3 regions of the Frankia sp. KB5 genome follow, and region 1 is predicted to be linked to each of the others. Evidence: predicted binding sites of a transcription regulator. Region 1 holds the regulator's gene; each other region holds the start of a gene.
The links. The regulator LexA, encoded in region 1, represses DNA repair genes until DNA is damaged. The targets are predictions, from matches to a motif close to CGAACNNNNGTTCG.

Region 1 (5,309 bases):
AGCTGCCCGGCGGTCCGCGCCTCGCGTTCGACAGCGAGGCGACCATCCGATCCTTTGATCCGCGCTGGTCGGCGGGTACCGGCTCGCCGCGGGTCGGGCTGGCCTTCGCCTGCGACACGCCGGACGAGGTCGACGAGGTCTACGCCGACCTCGTCGGCGCCGGTCACGCCGGCCACCTTCCGCCCTGGGACGCCTTCTGGGGCCAGCGGTACGCGGTCGTGCTCGATCCAGACGGCAACCACGTCGACCTCTACGCCCCACTGCCCGTAGCGGCCGCGACATCCGCGACATCCGACACCGAGACGTCCAGCTCGTCCTGAACGTTGACATTTCGGATGAGGTGAGTCGGCGGAACTCCGGCGAGCGCGCGTACCTCCCGGGCGAGGTGCGCCTGGTCGGCGTAGCCGGCCTCGGCCGCCACGACCGCGAACGGGATGCCGGCCCGCGCCGCGTGCAGGGCGTCCTGCATCCGGAGGATCCTGGCGAGCGTCTTCGGGCCATATCCGAAGACACGCCGGCAGCGACGCAGCAGCTGGCGTTCGCTCAGCCCGACTGTGCGCGCGAGGTCGTCCACAGGCGCCCGGGCGCGGGCACCCGCCAGAACGGCGGGAACCAACCGGTCCACGAGCGCCGGGTGAACGGGCCGGGCGGCGATCGACGACTCGAATGCGACCAGGGGATCAGCGGCCATGGCGAGCCGCTCGGCGAGTCGCTGCGCCGGTCCGTCGCCCCACAGGTCGGTGAGCGGGACGCGTTGGTCGCGCAGTTCGTCCGCGGCCACTCCGAGGTGGGATGGTCCAGAGCCCGAGTCGAAGCGGAGCCCGACGTGCCGCACGCCTGGTGCCCAGCGCACCAGCTTCGCCGCCGTGTCCGGCCCCGCGACGATCAGATTGGCGTCGGAACTCCAGATGATGTCCATGCATCCGTCCGGCAACACTCGCCGACTGCCCACCACACCTGTGCGCTCGGTGCGCTCGGTGCGGTCCGAGGGTCCGGTGCGGTCCGGATGCCGGTCCGCCGTCGTCCGCGTGGTGTCCGGGGGGTGTCCAGGGGGAGTCGGGCGGCCCGAGCTGTCCCAGATCGTCGCGGCGAGGCGGTGGGCCCGTCTTTCGTGGTACTCGTGGTACACGTCGCAGAGGCTACGTCGGCGGGGCGGCAAAACGGTTCGCGATCGACGTGGTGACGTGGGACCCTGGTTGGCGACGGGATTCGCCGGGAAACGAGGGGGAGGCGCGCCACGAGTGCGGCAGGGTCTTCCGGTCCGGCGGATCCTCCTCGGGCCACCGGGTCGTGGGGCCCGGCCGGAGCAAGCGGCACGGAATGATCGCGGAATGGTGCGGTAGCGGGCCGCGTTGAGAACGGATGGTATGACACTTCCTGYTGACGCCTTCGATGCGTCCACTCTCGACAGATCCCTCATCAAGCCGACCGAAGCCGATTCGTCTTACCTGCCGAACTTCTTCGACGATTCTGGGGACGGTTTCGACCTGGAGGATCGCGCCGCGTTGCGGCGGGTTCCCGGTCTCGCCACCGAGCTCGACGACGTCACCGAGGTCGAGTACCGGCAGCTGCGGCTGGAGCGTGTCGTCCTCATCGGCGTATGGACGTCGGGTTCCCCGCGGTCGGCCGAGAGCTCCATGGCGGAGCTCGCGGCGCTCGCCACGACCGCCGGTTCGGTGGTGCTCGACGCGCTCGTGCAGCGTCGCGACCGGCCGGATGCCGCGACTTACGTCGGTTCGGGCAAGGCCCGCGAGCTCGCCGAGGTCGTCGCGGCGACCGGCGCGGACACGGTGGTCTGCGATGGCGAGCTCACCCCGGGTCAGCTGCGGCAGCTGGAGGAGGTCGTCAAAGTAAAGGTCATCGACCGGACGGCCCTCATCCTGGACATCTTCGCCCAGCACGCGACCTCTCGCGAGGGCAAGGCCCAGGTCGAGCTCGCGCAGTTGCAGTACATGCTGCCCCGGCTGCGTGGGTGGGGTGAGTCGATGTCGCGGGCCGCGGCCAGTGGCGGCGGCCGGGCGCCCATCGGTACCCGTGGTCCCGGTGAGACGAAGATCGAGACCGATCGTCGGCGGCTGCGGGCCAGGATGGCGCGGTTGCGCCGCGAGCTCGCCGCGATGACGACCGTGCGGGAGACCAAGCGTTCCGCCCGGCGGCGGGGTGAGGTCCCCAGCGTGGCGATCGCCGGTTACACCAACGCCGGTAAGTCGTCGCTGCTCAACCGGCTGACCGGCGCGGGTGTCCTGGTCGAGGACGCGCTGTTCGCCACCCTTGATCCGACCGTGCGGCGGGCGACCCTGCCGGACGGCCGGGCCTTCACCCTGACCGACACCGTCGGATTCGTCCGGCATCTGCCGCATCAGATCGTCGAGGCGTTCCGCTCGACGCTGGAAGAGGTCGCCGATGCCGATCTCATCCTGCACGTTGTGGACGGATCATCGCCGGAGCCGGCCGCGCAGATCTCCGCCGTGCGCGAGGTTCTCAACGACATCGACGCGGGCGGCGTTCCCGAGCTGATCGTCGTCAACAAGGTGGACGCCGTGGAGCCGACGGTCGTCGCGGGGTTGCGCCAGCTCGCCCCGGACGCCGTGTTCGTCTCGGCACGCACGGGCGAGGGGCTGGCCGCGCTGGTCGACGCGCTCTGTGCCCGGGTGCCGCATCCCGACGTGGAGATGCGCGTGCTCGTGCCCTACACCCGGGGCGACTTGGTCTCCCGGGTGCACGCGAACGGCGAGGTGCTCACGATGGAGCACACCGAGACCGGTACCCGGCTGTCCGCCCGGGTTTCCTCGGGACTCGCGGCGGAGCTGCACGCCTACCGGGCCTGAGCCCAGGAGYGATCAGACGCGAGGCAACCCGGCCGGCCGCCCGCCGGGCGGCCGGCCGATCCACATCAAACCCTGCGGAGCACAGCCACGATCCGGCCGAGGATGGTCGCATCCTCACCGGGGATGTCGGCGAAGGCCGAGTTCTCCGGATGTAGCCAGATCTTGCCGTCCCGAACCCGCAGACGCTTGACCGTCGCCTCCCCGTCGATCATTGCGGCGACGATCTCCCCGTTGTCCGCGACCGGCTGCTGGCGGACGACCACCCAGTCACCGTCGCAGATCGCCGCGTTGATCATCGAGTCGCCGACGACCCGGAGCAGGAACAGAGTGCCCTCGCCGACGATCTCCCTGGGTAGCGGGAAGACGTCCTCGACCGCCTGCTCGGCCAGGATCGGGCCACCGGCGGCGATCCGGCCCAGCACCGGCACGTAGGCCGCGTCCGACTTGCTTCCTTCGGTGGTGCCCGGCGCCGCCTCACCGACGATGGGAATCGTGCCCGCCACCGTCGTCGCGCCCGCGCCCACATCCGCGCGTTGCCGGGGGTGCTCGACGGTCAGCACCTCCATCGCTCTCGGGCGGTTCGGGTCCCGCCGCAGGTAGCCCTTCTCCTCGAGCACCTTGAGCTGGTGAGCCACACTACTGGTGCTGGTGAGGCCGACCGCCTCACCGATCTCCCGCACGCTGGGCGGATATCCGCGCCGCTCCACCGCGGCCCGGATGACCTCCAGCACCCTGCGCTGCCGGGGGGTCAGGCCCGCGTCCGTGGGGCCTTCGGGAAAGGCTCGCACGTTGCCGCGGGTTCCGCCCCGGCGCGTACCCCTGCCTTGGCTAGTCATCGCTTACCGCTCTCCTCGTCGCGTTTTTCTTCCGCCGTGCGGCCACCGGCCGGCCGGCGACCGCACGGCGGACCGTCCCGCTCCGGAAGCGGTCACCCACCGACTCGCCGCCGTCCGTGACCGGGGGAAACCGCCCGGTTCACACCCGACCGACTCGACGGTAACCGGCGGGTCGCAGAATCTCAAACGTCTGTTCGAGCGTGTCCCTGGCGGTTTCCGGTTCCCGATGCGACAATCGACCACGCGTTCGATCGAACGAAGGTTCGATCTTCGGTGTTCGGTGTCGTCGGAACGGGAGGGTGCCGTGGGATCCGCACACAGGGCGCGGGTCGTCGACCTGTCGATGGCCAGGGACCGGGTGGGTCATCGGCCGCCGGGTCGCCCGCCCGCACCCCCGCCGGGTCGCCCGCCCGCACCCCCGCCGCTCCGGCTGACCCGGCGGGGTCGGGTGGTGGTGGTATCGATCGTCGTGGCGGTCGTCGTGGYGGTAGCAATCATGATCATGCCTGGGGTGTCGATTGCCGGGCCGGATACCGCGGAGGCGCCGCGGCACCATCTGGTCATGCCGGGGGAGACGCTGTGGGAGGTGGCAGTGGCGCTCGACGAGAGCGCCGACACCCGGGTCATGGTGGACCGGCTGATGCGGCTGAACCACCTGCGGTCACCACTGATCGCCCCGGGCCAGTCGTTACTCCTTCCCTGACGCCCGGCTTCCCGGGTCCACGAGTGTCTCGGCGCAGGGTTCTCGCGCACCGTCGTCTTTCGTCCACGTGCGGTGCCACGTGCGATGCGGACCACACGGACCATACGGGGGTGCTGTCCTCATCTCTGGGGCCGTGCGCTACCTTGGACACAACATCTGGTGCTTACCGGGGTGTAAGTCATCCACAGGTTGTTCCACAGGTCTTCCGCGGGGAGCTGGCGGTCCATCCACAAGGTGGTCTGTCCGGCGTGGATGCCGGGTCCTCAACGGTGTCCCTCATCCCCGGTCCGGGGCGGTCGGCTCCGGCGCGGGCGAAGGAGGCGTAGCGCGTGCGGTGCCCGTTCTGCCGGCATCCGGACAGTCGCGTCGTTGACAGTCGGGAGGCCGAGGAGGGTTCGGCGATCCGCCGCAGGCGGTCCTGCCTGTCCTGCGGTCGCCGGTTCACTACGATGGAGGAGGCGTCCCTTCAGGTTCGCAAGCGCAGTGGGGCGGCCGAGCCGTTCAGCCGGGCCAAGGTCATCGCCGGTGTCCGCAAGGCCTGCCAGGGCCGGCCGGTGCGGGATGATGATCTCGCGCTTCTGGCGCAGCGGGTAGAGGACGCCGTCCGCTCGTCGGGGTCGGCGGAGGTRCCCGCGGAGGCGATCGGCCGGGCGATCCTCGGTCCGCTCCGTGAGCTCGACGAGGTGGCTTATCTCCGCTTCGCCTCGGTGTACCTGGCCTTCGAGTCGTTGACTGACTTCGAGTCCGCGATCGCCGCGTTGCGCTCCGAGGCCGCCGGACCTCCCACCACGCGGGATGGACCAGCACGACCGGTCCCGCGTGGCGCCGTCGATGTCTCGCCGGTGATCGGCACCCAGCAGGTGCATAGCAGGTAGGGCCGGGACCGCTCGACCGAAAGCGTCATACATCGCCCTGGCTCGCCGTGCCGGCCCGGTCCCGCCG
Region 2 (6,077 bases), on a different contig from region 1:
TGTCACCGCGGAGATCGGTGTCGGTGAGTTCGTCTTCCTCGTGGGTCCGTCCGGATCGGGTAAGACCACATTGCTGCGATTGCTGCTGCGGGAGGAACGAGCGACGTCCGGCCGGGTGCTGGTGGCTGGCCGTGACGTCGCGCGGATCCCGGACCGCGGGGTGCCCCAGTTGCGCCGGCTGGTCGGCTGTGTCTTCCAGGACTTTCGCCTGCTACCGAATCGGACCGTAACGGCGAACATCGCGTTCGCCCTCGACGTGGTCGGCCGTCCTCGGCATGTCGTGCGCAGCGTCGTGCCGGAGGCACTCGACCTGGTCGGCCTCGCGGAGAAGGCGGACCGGTATCCCGACGAACTCTCCGGAGGCGAACAGCAGCGGGTCGCGATCGCCCGGGCGTTCGTTGGCCGTCCACGGATCCTGCTGGCCGACGAGCCGACCGGCAACCTCGATCCGAACACCAGCATCGAGATCGTGAACCTGCTCGACACTGTTCATCAGGCCGGCACCACCGTCGTGATGGCCACCCACAACGCGTCGCTCGTCAACGCGATGCGCCGCCGGGTGCTCGAGCTGAGCGACGGCGCGCTGATCCGGGACGAGGCTCGCGGACGTTACAACCAGGATGATCTGGCGGTGCCGATGATTCCCCGGCCCCGGCCCAGGGTGCCGGCCGACCGGGTCCGCTGATGCGACCGGGTCTGCTGGCGTCGCTGCTGTGGACGGGCCTGCGCCGCAACCTGGCGATGACCTGTGCCATGATCATAACTGTCACGATCTGCCTGGCGTTGCTGGGGTCGGGCCTGCTCCTGCGGGCGCAGGTGCACACCATCGACGACTTCCTGCTCGACCAGATCGAGGTCGTCGTTGATCTCTCCGATGGCATCACCCCGGGCGAGCGGTCTGCCCTCGATGCCGAGATCGCGGCGGATCCACTGGTCGCCGACGTGCGGTACGAAARCAAACAGCAGGTGTACGACCGTTTCCGCCGGGACTTCCGTGGATCGCCCGACGTCCTCGCCGGTGTCGGACCCGACGACCTGCCCGCGGCGCTACGACTCACGCTTACCGATCCGCGAGCGGCCCGCGACATCGTCGTCACCTACACCGGCCTCGACGGGGTGGAAGCTGTTCGCGACCAGCGCGGCCTGCTTGACCCGTTGTACCGGTTCCTCGACGCCTTCACAGCGGGCGCTTTCGCCCTCGCCGGCGTGCAGGCCCTGGCGTCCTTCGCCCTCATCTACACGATGATCCGGATCTCGGCGCACGCCCGGCGACGGGAGACTTCGATCATGAAGATGGTCGGTGCTTCCAATGGAACAATCCGGGCTCCGTTCGTCTTGGAGATCGCGGCGGTGGGGCTGGTTGGCGGGCTGCTCGCCACGGGCGTGCTTGCGTTGGCCAAGATCTACCTGGTGGACGGCCGGTTCGCGAAGCAGACGATGTTCCCCCTGTTCGGTTGGTCGGCGGTCYGGGAGACCGCGGCCGTYGTGCTGGGGGTCGGTGTGCTCGCCGCCGCCKTGATGGCTTCGGTGGMGCTCCGCCGTCATCTGCGGGTCTGAGGCGTCATCCGTCGCTCGGCCCCGGTTCGCTTCGATTCGATTCGATTCGATTCGAACTGGACATCATCCTCGATGAATACTTCCTTGAGATAATCTTCGGGTGACACCTCATATTGGCGTCCCTCCGGGCTCGTCCAGGTGAAATGTCCAGGCCTGGGCTGGCACACGGACCATCCCTTCTGCGTGGATTGATCAGGAGATGATGTGCCCGGCCGCCCCGGTCTTCTCGTAGCTCCTTGCTTGGCGTCACGCCTAGGCCGCTTTTCACCCGAGTGTTTCAGCCGGTGATGCCTCCGGCATTTTGGCCCGAGGTTCTGCTCGCTCGTCTGGCCACCTCGACGATGCGGCCTGGTATGATCAAGATCGCAGTGAATGGAAGGCTGCTCGCATCCCGGAAAGACACATGTAGGGTTTCGAGTTCGAACATGACGAGCCAGGGCGGCCGAGGGAAAGCGACGCCGGCTGACCTCCAGAACTCGTCCTTCCGGCGGATCCATCAGTATCCGCCGCCATGTGCATCGGGGGTTCTCGGCCATCTCGCGAACGAGTCCGGCCGGTATCGGGCCATAACCGGGAAGTTCCGCCGGCCGTTCCGACATACCCAGCAGACAGGAAGCCGACACGACCACCTGMATCTCGATACTGACACGGTCACGATCCCGCCCCATCAGCAGGTCGTAGAAAACGTCGGCCCGACGCTGCTCGAGCCCGCGACCGTCCTGCGCACCGCCCGCTCTCCTCGCCAGAAGGTCCACTCGTCGAAACGCCGCGAGCATGCGGTCCGCCGGAAGCGAGGCCGAGATGCGGCCCATACCATCCGGCTCGGCCCGCACTGTCACCCGACGCGCCTTCGTCGCCCTGCGGCGACGCTGTTCCGCGCCCTGAGGGTCTACCAGCACCACACGCCGTCGAACGGCGGCCGCGAACGCTGCGTGGCTCGGCCGCCCACCCCGGCGCAGAACCGTCTCCGCCACGTCCGCGGCCTGGTCGTCCGACAGGTTGGCCGTCAGTCGTTCCAGCACGGTCAGCCGCTGGGAATCTAGCTCACCATGTTCCAGAGCAGTCAGCGCTGCCGGCATGYGGCGGACGACGCCGACCGCGAAACCCAACTGTTTGTTTCCCGCCGCTGATGACATTCTCARCTCGGCGGCCAGTTCGTCTCCCGCGAACTCGTGAAATCCCCTGGCAACCCCGCTCTCATCCTCTTCCGTGGGCGRCCGTAGCTGCGCGAACCTCGCTCTCACGAGCAGCCGTGCCGCCTCCCAGCGCGCGATCTCCCGACCGATCTCCACATCTGCCCGGAGGCATCCGTCCGCGTCGAGTTCAGCTACACGATGACCATAAACCATCGATGAGTCCAGATGACGGGAAAGAGAACCACGGTCGTCGACTCCGGTGTCGCGGGGGCCCAGGGCCTCTGCTTCCTCGCGCGGGCTGGACTCGCCTGAACTGGACTCGCCCGGACTGGACTGTGAGCCGGGCCGAAGCGATGAACCGGGTCTGGTCACTGGATGCATCATGCCGCCTGTCATGGGCGCGTAGAGGGAGCGGTTGGATCTGCCGGCAGGAATCGCCGCCGATCCGCCTGAACACTCTGGTCATCGAACGTGTGTTCGAGTATAGTACTCGCTGGCACCGTTCATCAAGTCCATCGTCATCAAGTCCATCGTCTCGACGGCCGAGCAAGCTCGACAGCCGAGCAAGGAGGTGGAAGGTGCTGAACGCCCAGGTCGCGCCGCCGCGGCGGCTCCTCCGCGGGGCGCGCTGACGGCGCTCGTCGCCCTACGGAGCGCTCGGCGACGTCACCCGGGCCACGTCGGCGACCGACGATGGCGCTCACATGATCGATACCATGGGTGTCCTCGCGGTGGAGCCGGCGTGTCACCGACGCGGGAGGCAGGACGTAGGTTCGGAGAAGATTTCGCGAACGGTGTGGGAAGAGGGACAGGACAGTGCCGAGGGAGACGGGGCGCAGACTGATCGCGCAGAACAAGCGCGCCCGGCATGACTACGACATCCTCGACACCTACGAGGCTGGGCTGGTGCTCCGTGRCACCGAGGTGAAGGCGCTGCGGGCCGGGCGGGCCTCGCTCGTCGACGGGTTCGCCCAGATCAGCGATGGTGAGATCTGGCTGCACAACGTGCACATCCCCGAGTACACCGAGGGGACCTGGACGAACCACGCTCCCCGCCGCAAGYGCAAGATGCTGCTGCACCGGGCGGAGATCGAAAAGCTGGTCGGTAAGACCCAGGAGGGTGGGCTCACGCTGGTCCCGCTCTCGCTCTACTGGAAGGACGGGCGGGCGAAGATCGAAATTGCGCTGGCGCGTGGCCGCAAGTCCTACGACAAACGGCACGCGATCGCGGAGCGGGACGCGGCCCGGGAGATCGGCCGGGCGATGGGCCGCCGAGCCAAGGGGCGCTACCTCTGATAGCCAGCCGTCCATGACACCGTCCGTGGTGCCGCCGATGTTCCTGTCGACGTTTCTGTCGATGTTCCCGTCGTCGTTATTTCGTCGTCGGGCCGCGGATTCGCCGGTTCCGGCAGCATCCGGGTCGCCGTGACCGCCTCCGACGGCGACCGGCTGGCGCAGTTCGAGGCCCTGCTGAGCGCCCAGGGTAAGGCGGTGCTGGCGGCGGCGGTCGCGGCATTTGCCGAGGATGAGCGTGCCGGTGGAGGCGCGGCCCGGGAACTGGCTGTCGGTGCCCGCCTGCGCGCCGAGGGCGTGTCCCCCGCGCTCCTCGCCGCCGCGTTCACTCAGGCGGAGCTGAGGCGGCGCGCGATGGTCAAGTTTGCTCGGGCCGATCGGATGTTCTTCACCCGAGCCGGGTTGGAACAAGCGTCCTCGCAGGCGGCGGCCGAGCATCGGGCCGCGCGGTTCGCCGGTCTGTGYCGGCTCGTCGACCTGTGCACGGGGATCGGCGGGGACGCGTTGGCCCTCGCGCGGGGCCGGGAGATCATGCTCGTCGACCGGGATCCGGTTCATCTGCGGATGGCCGCGCTCAACGTCGCCGTCCACGCGGTCGAGGGCACGACGGTGCTGCCCACGACGGTGCTGCCCACGACGGTGCTGCCCACGACCGCGCCGCCCACGGGATCGACCGTGCCGACGGGATGCCTCGAGACGCGCCTGTCCGACGTGCGGGAGGTGGACCTCTCCGGATGCGACGCCGTGTTCGTCGATCCGGCCCGGCGTGCCGGCGACCGTCGGTTGGTGTCGCGGGCGAGCGAGCCGCCGCTGGCCTGGTGCTTCGGGCTTGCCGACAAGGTTGCGGCCGTCGCGGTGAAGGCCGCGCCAGGGCTGGCGACGGAGCTGGTTCCCCCCGGCTGGGAGATCGAGTTTGTGGCCGACGGACGGGATCTCAAGGAGGCCGTACTGTTTTCACCGGCCCTCGCGACCGCCTCGCGTCGCGCCACTGTGCTGCCCGGGCCGGGCGGCTCGGCGTCCCTGCGGGCCAGAGGAGCGCCGGTGAGCCTCACCGGGACCCCGGATCCAGTCGTCCCGGCGGATACAGGTCGGGCGGGTCGGGTGGGTCGGGTGGGTCGGGTCGGCGAGCTAGCCGGTCGGGTAGCGGCTCCGGGCCGGTTCCTCCACGATCCGAGCCCGGCGGTCACTCGGGCGGGCCTGATCGGCGAGCTCGGGCGGCGCCTCGGAGCCTGGCAGATTGATCCGATGATCGCCTTCCTGACCTCCGACGAGGCAGTGACGACCCCCTTCGCCCGCCTGCTGTGCATCGAGGCCGAGCTGCCCTTCGACGTGCGCCGGATCGCGGACCTGTTGCGGTCTCGTGAGATCGGGTCGCTGGACGTCCGGCGACGCGGTCTCGCCGGCGACGTCGAGGAGATCCGTCGCCGGTTGCTACCCCGCCGTCGTGATCTGATTCCCGGTGGACCGGCCGTCACCGTGGTGATGACGAGGCTGCGTGGAGCTCCCTGGGCCTTCGTCTGCACCCCGGTATCGGATGTCGGGGGTATCGGATGTCGGGGCGGTGGCGACCGACTCTCATGACCGACCGACTCTCATGACCGACCGATCCCGGTGGACGCCATCGGGGGCGAAACAGGAGTGACGTTCATGCGTGTTGCCTTCGTCGGACTGGGCACGATGGGATTTCCCATGGCCGGTCACCTGGTTCGGGCCGGGTTCTCCACCACCGCGTTCAATCGCACGGCCGCGACCGCGGCACGCTGGGCCGAGGAACATTCCGGCCGGATCGCGCCGTCGCCCGCCGCCGCGGCGACCGAGGTCGACGTCGTCTGCCTCTGCGTCGGTGCCGATGACGACGTCCGCGAGGTCGTCCTCGGTGCCGACGGGGTGCTGGGGGCGCTTCGGCCTGGTGCGATCATCGTCGATCACACGACGACCTCCGCGGAACTCGCGGAGGAGATCGCGGCGCGCACCGCCGAGGTCGGCGTCGGTTTCGTCGATGCCCCGGTCTCCGGCGGGGAGGCGGGTGCCATGGCCGGCCGGCTGAGCATCATGTGCGGTGGGGATCCTGAGACGATCGAGCGGGCCAGG
Region 3 (7,340 bases), on a different contig from region 1:
GCTGATCTCGGTCAGATCGGACACCCGGTTGACGTCCCGCGTGCTCGTCAGCACCGTACCCGCCTCGATGGACGAGTAGGCGAGGATCGCGATGACAGGCACGGCCAGAATCGCGATCAGCTTGGTGCGTACCCGCCAGTTGGTGGGGTTGGCGGCGGCGCGACGAAGGCGCGCCAGTCCCGACCCGGCTGGGTTCGGTGGCGCGGCGGATCGACCATCGCGCTGCCCGCCGTCTTCGGCGTCCACGGGCGAACCCGGCGCCACTGTCGGCTCCGAGTCTGCGGCGATGCCCGTGCTGCTGGCCATCGGTTGTCTGCGCACGTACCTTCGCAACCTCTCCGCCAGCCTCCCGGAACAGGTCGTACCAGGATGGCTCGGTATCGGGCCCGGATGTCCCTTGTCAGGCACCATAGCGGTACGAAGTCGGCATCCGAAAGGCGCCTACCGTAAGCGCCTTGGTGGCCGCACGTCAGTTGTCGCTACTGCGCGCGGAGTCACCACTACCGTAACCGCCGGGGAAGCCCGACATCGGGCGTCACTGATGATCGAAGCGCTTGTCGGGGTGAGTGAACCGGGCTGAAGGCGCAAACTCGGCATCCTAGACATCTCCTACATGAGCCCTTACCGCCTTCGCGGCGGTGCCCGGTGCGCTTCGTCTGTTCCGGTGAAGGCCGTGGGAGATGGTTGGGCGCCTGGACGGACCGGTGGGGTCGCCGTGTCCGTAGGCTTGCGGGGTGAGCGAGTTGCAGCGTAGCAGTGCTGGCCGTGGTGCGGAGCCGACGGATACCGGCGCGGTTCGGGATGTTCCGCGGTCCCCGGCGGACGGCCCCAGCGGCCCGTCCGCGGTGGGGCCTGCGGGCTATGACACCGTGCTGGTGATCGATTTCGGTGCTCAGTATGCCCAACTGATCGCCCGGCGCATACGCGAATGTCATGTGTATTCGGAGATCGTCCCGTGGGATATGTCGGTGGACGAGATCCTCGCCCGGCGTCCGTCCGCACTGATCCTTTCTGGCGGCCCGAAGTCCGTCTACTCGCCTGGCGCGCCCCGGGTCGATCCTGCGTTGTTCGCTACCGGAGTGCCTATTCTCGGTATCTGCTATGGCCATCAGGTCATGGCTCAGGCGCTTGACGGCGCCGTCGCGCGCACGGGAACCGCCGAGTACGGAGCAACTCGTCTGTCGGTGTCGGATCCCGGGGTTCTCTTCGACGGTCTGCCCGTTGTCCAGCAGGTCTGGATGTCGCACGGCGACTCGGTGACCGCCGCGCCGCCCGGCTTCCGGGTAACGGCTTCCACGCCGTCGGCCCCGGTCGCCGCCTTCGAGGACCCCGCGCGTCGTCTCTATGGCGTGCAGTTCCACCCGGAGGTGGTCCACAGCGAGCGAGGCATGGACGTGCTGCGGCACTTCCTGCTCGTGGGTGCGGGCTGCCGGCCCACCTGGACGATGATCAACATTGTCGACGAGGCTGTCGCGGCCGTCCGGGCCCAGGTCGGGACCGGACGGTTGATCTGCGGTCTGTCCGGCGGGGTGGACTCCGCGGTCGCTGCCGCGCTCGTGCACCGGGCGGTGGGAGACGCGCTCACCTGCGTCTTCGTCGATCATGGTTTGCTGCGGGCCGGCGAGGCGGAACAGGTCGAACGCGATTTCGTCGCGACTACCGGCGTGGATCTGGTCCATGTCAAGGCGGCCGACCGGTTCTCCGCCGCGCTGTCCGGAGTGACCGACCCGGAGCGGAAGAGGAAGATCATCGGTCGTGAGTTCATCCGGGTTTTCGAGGAGTCCGCCCGCGAACTGGAGGTCCGGGCGGAGGCGGAGGGCGCGACGATCGACTTTCTCGTGCAGGGGACATTGTATCCCGACGTGATCGAATCCGGCTCGCCGACGGCCGCGAAGATCAAGTCGCATCACAACGTCGGTGGACTGCCCGAGGACCTGCGGTTCGATCTGGTCGAGCCGCTTCGGACCCTGTTCAAGGACGAGGTCCGTCGGCTCGGCGAGGAGCTGGGGCTGCCCGAGGAGATCGTCTGGCGCCAGCCGTTCCCGGGCCCGGGCCTCGCCGTCCGCATCATCGGCGAGGTCACGCCCGAGCGGCTCGACGTGGTGCGGGCGGCCGACGCGGTGATCCGGGAGGAGATTCGCAAGGCCGGCCTGGACCGCGAGATCTGGCAGGTCTTCGCGGTGCTGCTCGCCGACGTGCGGTCGGTGGGCGTCCAGGGTGACGAGCGTACGTACGGCTTCCCGATCGTCCTGCGCGCGGTCACCAGCGAGGACGCGATGACCGCCGACTGGGCCCGGCTGCCCTACGGCCTGCTGGAACGCATCTCGAACCGGGTGGTCAACGAGGTGCCGCAGGTTAACCGGGTGGTGTACGACATCACCTCCAAGCCTCCCGGCACGATCGAGTGGGAGTGACGATCCCGGATCGGAGCGCGTGCCCGTCGGACGACCCCCGCCGACGGGCACGTTTGACGTCTGGGCGGGACCGGAGCACCCTGGATGATGTGACCCCGCACGAGATGGCCATTACCTAGGCGCGCGACCGATCATCGGGTCCGCGCCTCGCCCTTCCGCCTTGTCCTGGCGGGGGGCTTTTTTATTGCCGCGGTCATGGTGAGGTGGCCGCTCAGCCGCCGGGAGATGCTCCATGACCGCAGCAGCCGCAGACGACCGATCGGTAGCCCCGGACGCCGAACTCTGGGCGTCGGACATCCGCGCCGCGGCCCGCGTCCTTGCCGGGGTGGCACGACGGACCAGGGTCGTGCGGGATCTCGGCCTGTCGGCGGCGGTCGGTGCGCCCGTCTGGCTCAAGTGTGAGCACGAGCAGCACACCGGTTCGTTCAAGCTTCGGGGCGCCTACCACCGGGTGGCCACCGCGGATCCGGCGACGCGGGCCCGGGGGGTGGTGGCGGCCAGTGCCGGTAACCACGCCCAGGGAGTGGCCTTCGCGGCCGCGGCCTTCGGCGTCGAGGCGACCATCTTCGTGCCGGTAGGGGCCAATCCGGTCAAAGTGGCGCGGACGCGCCGGTGGGGCGCCCGGGTCGAGAAGATACCCGGGGGGGTGGAAGCGGCGCTCGCTGCGGCCGCCACCTTCGCCGCCCGGGGAGACCGGCTGCTGGTCCACCCGTTCGATGACCCGACGGTAGTGGCCGGGCAGGGCACGATCGGCTTGGAGTTGCTCGATCAGATGCCCGATCTCGGCACCGTTCTGGTCGGGGTGGGCGGCGGAGGGCTGATCGGCGGGCTGGCCGCGGCGGTGCGGTCCCGGCGCCCCGATGTGCGAGTGGTCGGAGTGCAGTCCGTGCTGTCGTCGGCGTTTGCCGCGTCGCTGCGGGCTGGCCGGCGGCTCACGGTGCCCCCCGGTGGGGCTGCGACGCCCGGTGCCGGAACGACGCCCGGTGCCGGAACACTGCGGGGAGTCGGGACGATTCCGGGCAGCCGGACGTCCGAACAGCCGACGGCGCCACGTTCGTCACGGGTGGTCCCGGCGTCGACCACGATCGCCGACGGTATGGCGGTGAACGCTCCGGGGGTCCTGACCTTCGCCCTTGCCGCACGCCTGGTGGACGAGATCGTCACGGTCGATGAGGCGGCGTTCTGGGAGGCGATGGTGTTGCTGCACCGGGCCGGCCACCAGGTGGAACCGGCCGGCGCCGCGGGGGTCGCGGCCTTGTTGCGTCGAAGTGATCTCGCGCAGGGCCCGACGGTGGCAATCCTGTCGGGTGGCAACATCGACCCGGGGGTGGCCAGCAGGGTGAAGGCGCTCGCGGCCATCCCGCCGAGCGCGTCGAGTACCGCGTGACTACGCGACTACGCGACTACGCGACTATGTGACTACGTGRCCGCGTGGCCACGTGGCGTGGCCGCTTGGCCGCTTGGCCGCGGGGCCGCCTGACCGCCGGTGGGCCGGGCGTTGACGCGGACCACGGCCATCGACGACCCGCCCTCGCGCGCGGGGCGGGGCGGGAACGACGGACAATAGGCTGGTCAGCACGCGGGTCGACGACCACTGGGCGTGGACGTGTGATGGTCATGCGGTGGCATGGACGCGCGAGGACCGCGGCCGGGTGGGGCCGTCGGTGCATCTCGCGGACCACACCGCGGACCGGGCCGTTGGGTGCGATCCGGGCATGCCGCGGTCCGACCTGCCCGACGTCGAACGTACGATCGGAGTCCCATGAGCGGCTTTTTCGGCGATTCCCACGGCGGCGGATCCGGCATCGCCGGGTCGGTCGGGACGGATGTCCACGGCGGTGCGCACGTGCCCTACGACCTGTTCGSCCCGGCGGTGCTGGCGCCGCCGGTGGGCGGGGACGAGCCCGGTGGCTTCTCCTCGCCACGCCTGGATGCCGAGGGCCTGCTCGACGGGCTCAACCTGCAGCAGCGGGCGGCGGTGGTGCACATCGGGGCACCCCTGCTCGTCGTCGCGGGCGCGGGGTCCGGCAAGACGCGGGTGCTGACCCACCGTATCGCGTACCTGCTGGCGGCCCGGGGGGTCCGGCCGGGGGAGATGCTGGCGATCACGTTCACCAACAAGGCTGCCAACGAGATGCGCGAACGGGTCTCGGCGCTGGTCGGTCCCCGGGCGCGGGCGATGTGGGTGAGCACCTTCCACTCGGCCTGCGTGCGCATCCTGAGGTCCGAGGCGAAGCGTCTCGGGTTCGGCTCGACCTTCTCCATCTACGACGCCGCCGACGCGCAGCGTTTGATCACTCTGGTCACCCGTGACCTTGATCTTGATCCCAAACGGCATCCCGCCCGAGGTCTGGCGGCGCAGATCAGCAACCTGAAGAACGAACTGATCGACTGGGAGGCCGCACGGGACCGGGCCACGAACCACCTCGAGCGGACCGTCGCCGAGGTCTACGCCGCTTATCAGCAGCGGCTGGCTCAGGCCAACGCCCTTGATTTCGACGATCTGATCATGATGACGGTGAACCTCCTCCAGTCGTTCCCCGACGTCGCCGAGCACTACCGGCGCCGATTCCGACATGTGCTCGTGGACGAGTACCAGGACACGAACCACGCGCAGTACGTCCTGGTGCGTGRACTCGTCGGCCAACCGGCGTACTTCGGTGGCGGGTCCGCGCCGGTGGAGCCGGCCGAGCCGGCAGCCGGGCCGGGTACCTGGGCCTCGGGCGCCGTCCCACCGGCGGAGCTGTGCGTGGTTGGYGACGCGGACCAGTCGATCTACGCCTTCCGTGGGGCGAACATCCGCAACATCGTGGAGTTCGAGGAGGATTTCCCGAACGCCGCAGTGATCCTGCTGGAACAGAACTACCGCTCCACCCAGACCATCCTCTCCGCCGCGAACGCGATGATCGCGCGTAACAACCAGCGCAAGGCCAAGCGACTGTGGTCGGACGCCGGTGACGGTGAGAAGATCGTCGGATTCGCCGCCGACAACGAGCACGACGAGGYGGCCTTTGTCGCCGAGGAGGTCGACCGGCTCTCGGACGCGAAGCTCGCGCGGCCCGCCGACGTCGCGGTGTTCTACCGGACCAACGCCCAGAGCCGGGTGTTCGAGGAGATCTTCGTCCGGGTCGGGCTGCCCTACCGGGTGGTCGGCGGGGTGCGGTTCTACGAGCGCAAGGAGATCCGTGATCTCCTTGCCTACCTGCGGGTCCTCGCCAATCCTAGCGACACGGTGAACCTGCGTCGCATCCTGAACGTGCCCCGGCGCGGGATCGGCGAGCGGGCCGAGGCGGCCCTGGCGGGCTTCGCTGATGTCGAGCGGATCGGGTTCGCGCAGGCACTGGAGCGTGTCGACGAGGTGCCGGGGATCGCCGCGCGCTCGGCGAAGGCGGTGCGCGAGTTMACCGCGCTGCTCGCCGAGCTACGCGCCGTAGCGGCCGACAACCCGGTGGCCGTGGTCGAGGGGGTGCTTGAACGCACCGGCTACCTGTCGGAACTCCTCGCCGAGGACACCGTCGAGTCCCAGGGCCGKGTGGAGAACCTGCAGGAACTGGTCGGAGTGGTCCAGGAGTTCGCCCGGCGGCTGCCCGAGGGTACGCTTGCGGAGTTCCTCGAGCAGGTCTCGCTCGTCGCCGACGCGGACCAGGTTCCGACCGACGACGGTTCCGATGGTGTGGTCACTCTCATGACGCTGCACAGCGCCAAGGGCCTCGAGTTCCCCGTCGTCTTCCTTACCGGTCTCGAGGACGGCGTCTTCCCGCACCTGCGGACCCTGGGAGATCCCACCCAGCTCGAGGAGGAGCGTCGGCTCGCCTATGTGGGTGTCACCCGGGCCCGGATCCGGCTCTACCTGACCCGCGCGGTGATGCGCAGCGCCTGGGGCCAACCGGCCTACAACCCGCCGTCGCGCTTCCTCGGCGAGGTGCCGGACACGCTGGTTGACTGGCGCCGGCTGGCCGATCCCCCGCCAGCGCCCGCGGGGACGTCCTGGGGCTCGTCTGGCGGGTTTGGGTCGGGCGCGACCGGCCGGGGCGCCGCCGGCGCCCCGGCGGCGCGTAAACCGCTACCGAACTCGCCGTTCTCGGGTCGCGCGCGGCCGGCCGCTCGGGCCGTCCTGGAGTTGCGTCAGGGCGACCGGGTGACGCATGACAGTTTCGGTCTCGGAGTTGTCGTCGCCACCGGCGGGGTCGGTGACTCCGCGGAGGCGACCATCGATTTCGGCGAGAACACCGGCACGAAGCGCCTGCTCCTGCGGTACGCCCCCGTCGAGAAGCTCTGACGGTCCCGAGAGTCCCGGCCGGTCCGCCGCCCCGGCGAGGCAGCTCGCGACCAGGTGGGCAACCTTGCCGCTGAACGCCAGGGAATGATGCCCGAGGCCCGGCACGGTGTAATTTTCGATGTCGAGATCGGGATGGTCGAGCGCCGCCTCGGCGGGCCGCACCACGCTGTCCAGCCCGGCGCCGATCGCGACGAACCGGGTCCGGCAGCCGGGGGCGGGTGCGGCGAGCTCGCGTAGGAGCGCCGATCCCGGCCGTAGCTGGGTGACGAGCCGGTACGGCACCGACCGGGGGACGAGCCCGGCGAGACGGGTGCCGGAATGAGGCGTCGCGAGAGTGATCAGCGTGTCCACGTACTGATCGCCCCCGAGTTGCTGCACGTAGTAGCGGGCCACCAGCCCGCCGAGTGAATGGGCGACGATGTGCACGCGCTGCCTGCCGCTGTCCGTCATCGCGGCGTGCACGGACGCGGCGAGTCGGAGCGCCGCTTCCTGCACCGTCGGCACGAGCAGCGGCAGCTCCACCGTGCGCACCCGGCGGAAACCGCGGCGGCGTAGCGACCGGCCCAACCGGGTGAACACGGACCGGTTGTCGATCAGGCCGTGGATCAGCAGGATCGGGGTGCCTGCCGCGTCGGGAGCGTTGACCA

Region 2: KBI5_RS15465 (HNH endonuclease signature motif containing protein) is a predicted target of LexA. The motif match lies at 3,160-3,173, and genes of this name have one in related genera.
Region 3: pcrA (DNA helicase PcrA) is a predicted target of LexA. The motif match lies at 4,156-4,169, and genes of this name have one in related genera.

What each region holds. Positions count from the first base shown of each region.
Region 1 covers NZ_MRUJ01000107.1:15,687-20,995, reverse strand. Annotated here, with positions in the region: gene KBI5_RS12010 (VOC family protein) at 1-320, shown strand, start outside; gene KBI5_RS12005 (helix-turn-helix domain-containing protein) at 251-937, opposite strand; gene hflX (GTPase HflX) at 1,368-2,828, shown strand; gene lexA (transcriptional repressor LexA) at 2,894-3,664, opposite strand; gene KBI5_RS11990 (LysM peptidoglycan-binding domain-containing protein) at 3,969-4,367, shown strand; gene nrdR (transcriptional regulator NrdR) at 4,697-5,242, shown strand.
Region 2 covers NZ_MRUJ01000151.1:12,015-18,091, reverse strand. Annotated here, with positions in the region: gene ftsE (cell division ATP-binding protein FtsE) at 1-685, shown strand, start outside; gene ftsX (permease-like cell division protein FtsX) at 685-1,557, shown strand; gene KBI5_RS15465 (HNH endonuclease signature motif containing protein) at 1,542-2,906, opposite strand; gene smpB (SsrA-binding protein SmpB) at 3,510-3,989, shown strand; gene KBI5_RS15455 (SAM-dependent methyltransferase) at 4,119-5,567, shown strand; gene KBI5_RS15450 (NAD(P)-dependent oxidoreductase) at 5,634-6,077, shown strand, end outside.
Region 3 covers NZ_MRUJ01000136.1:23,945-31,284, reverse strand. Annotated here, with positions in the region: gene KBI5_RS14370 (sensor histidine kinase) at 1-306, opposite strand, end outside; gene guaA (glutamine-hydrolyzing GMP synthase) at 846-2,414, shown strand; gene KBI5_RS14360 (pyridoxal-phosphate dependent enzyme) at 2,647-3,801, shown strand; gene pcrA (DNA helicase PcrA) at 4,177-6,693, shown strand; partial or broken gene KBI5_RS28415 (alpha/beta fold hydrolase) at 6,982-7,340, opposite strand, start outside.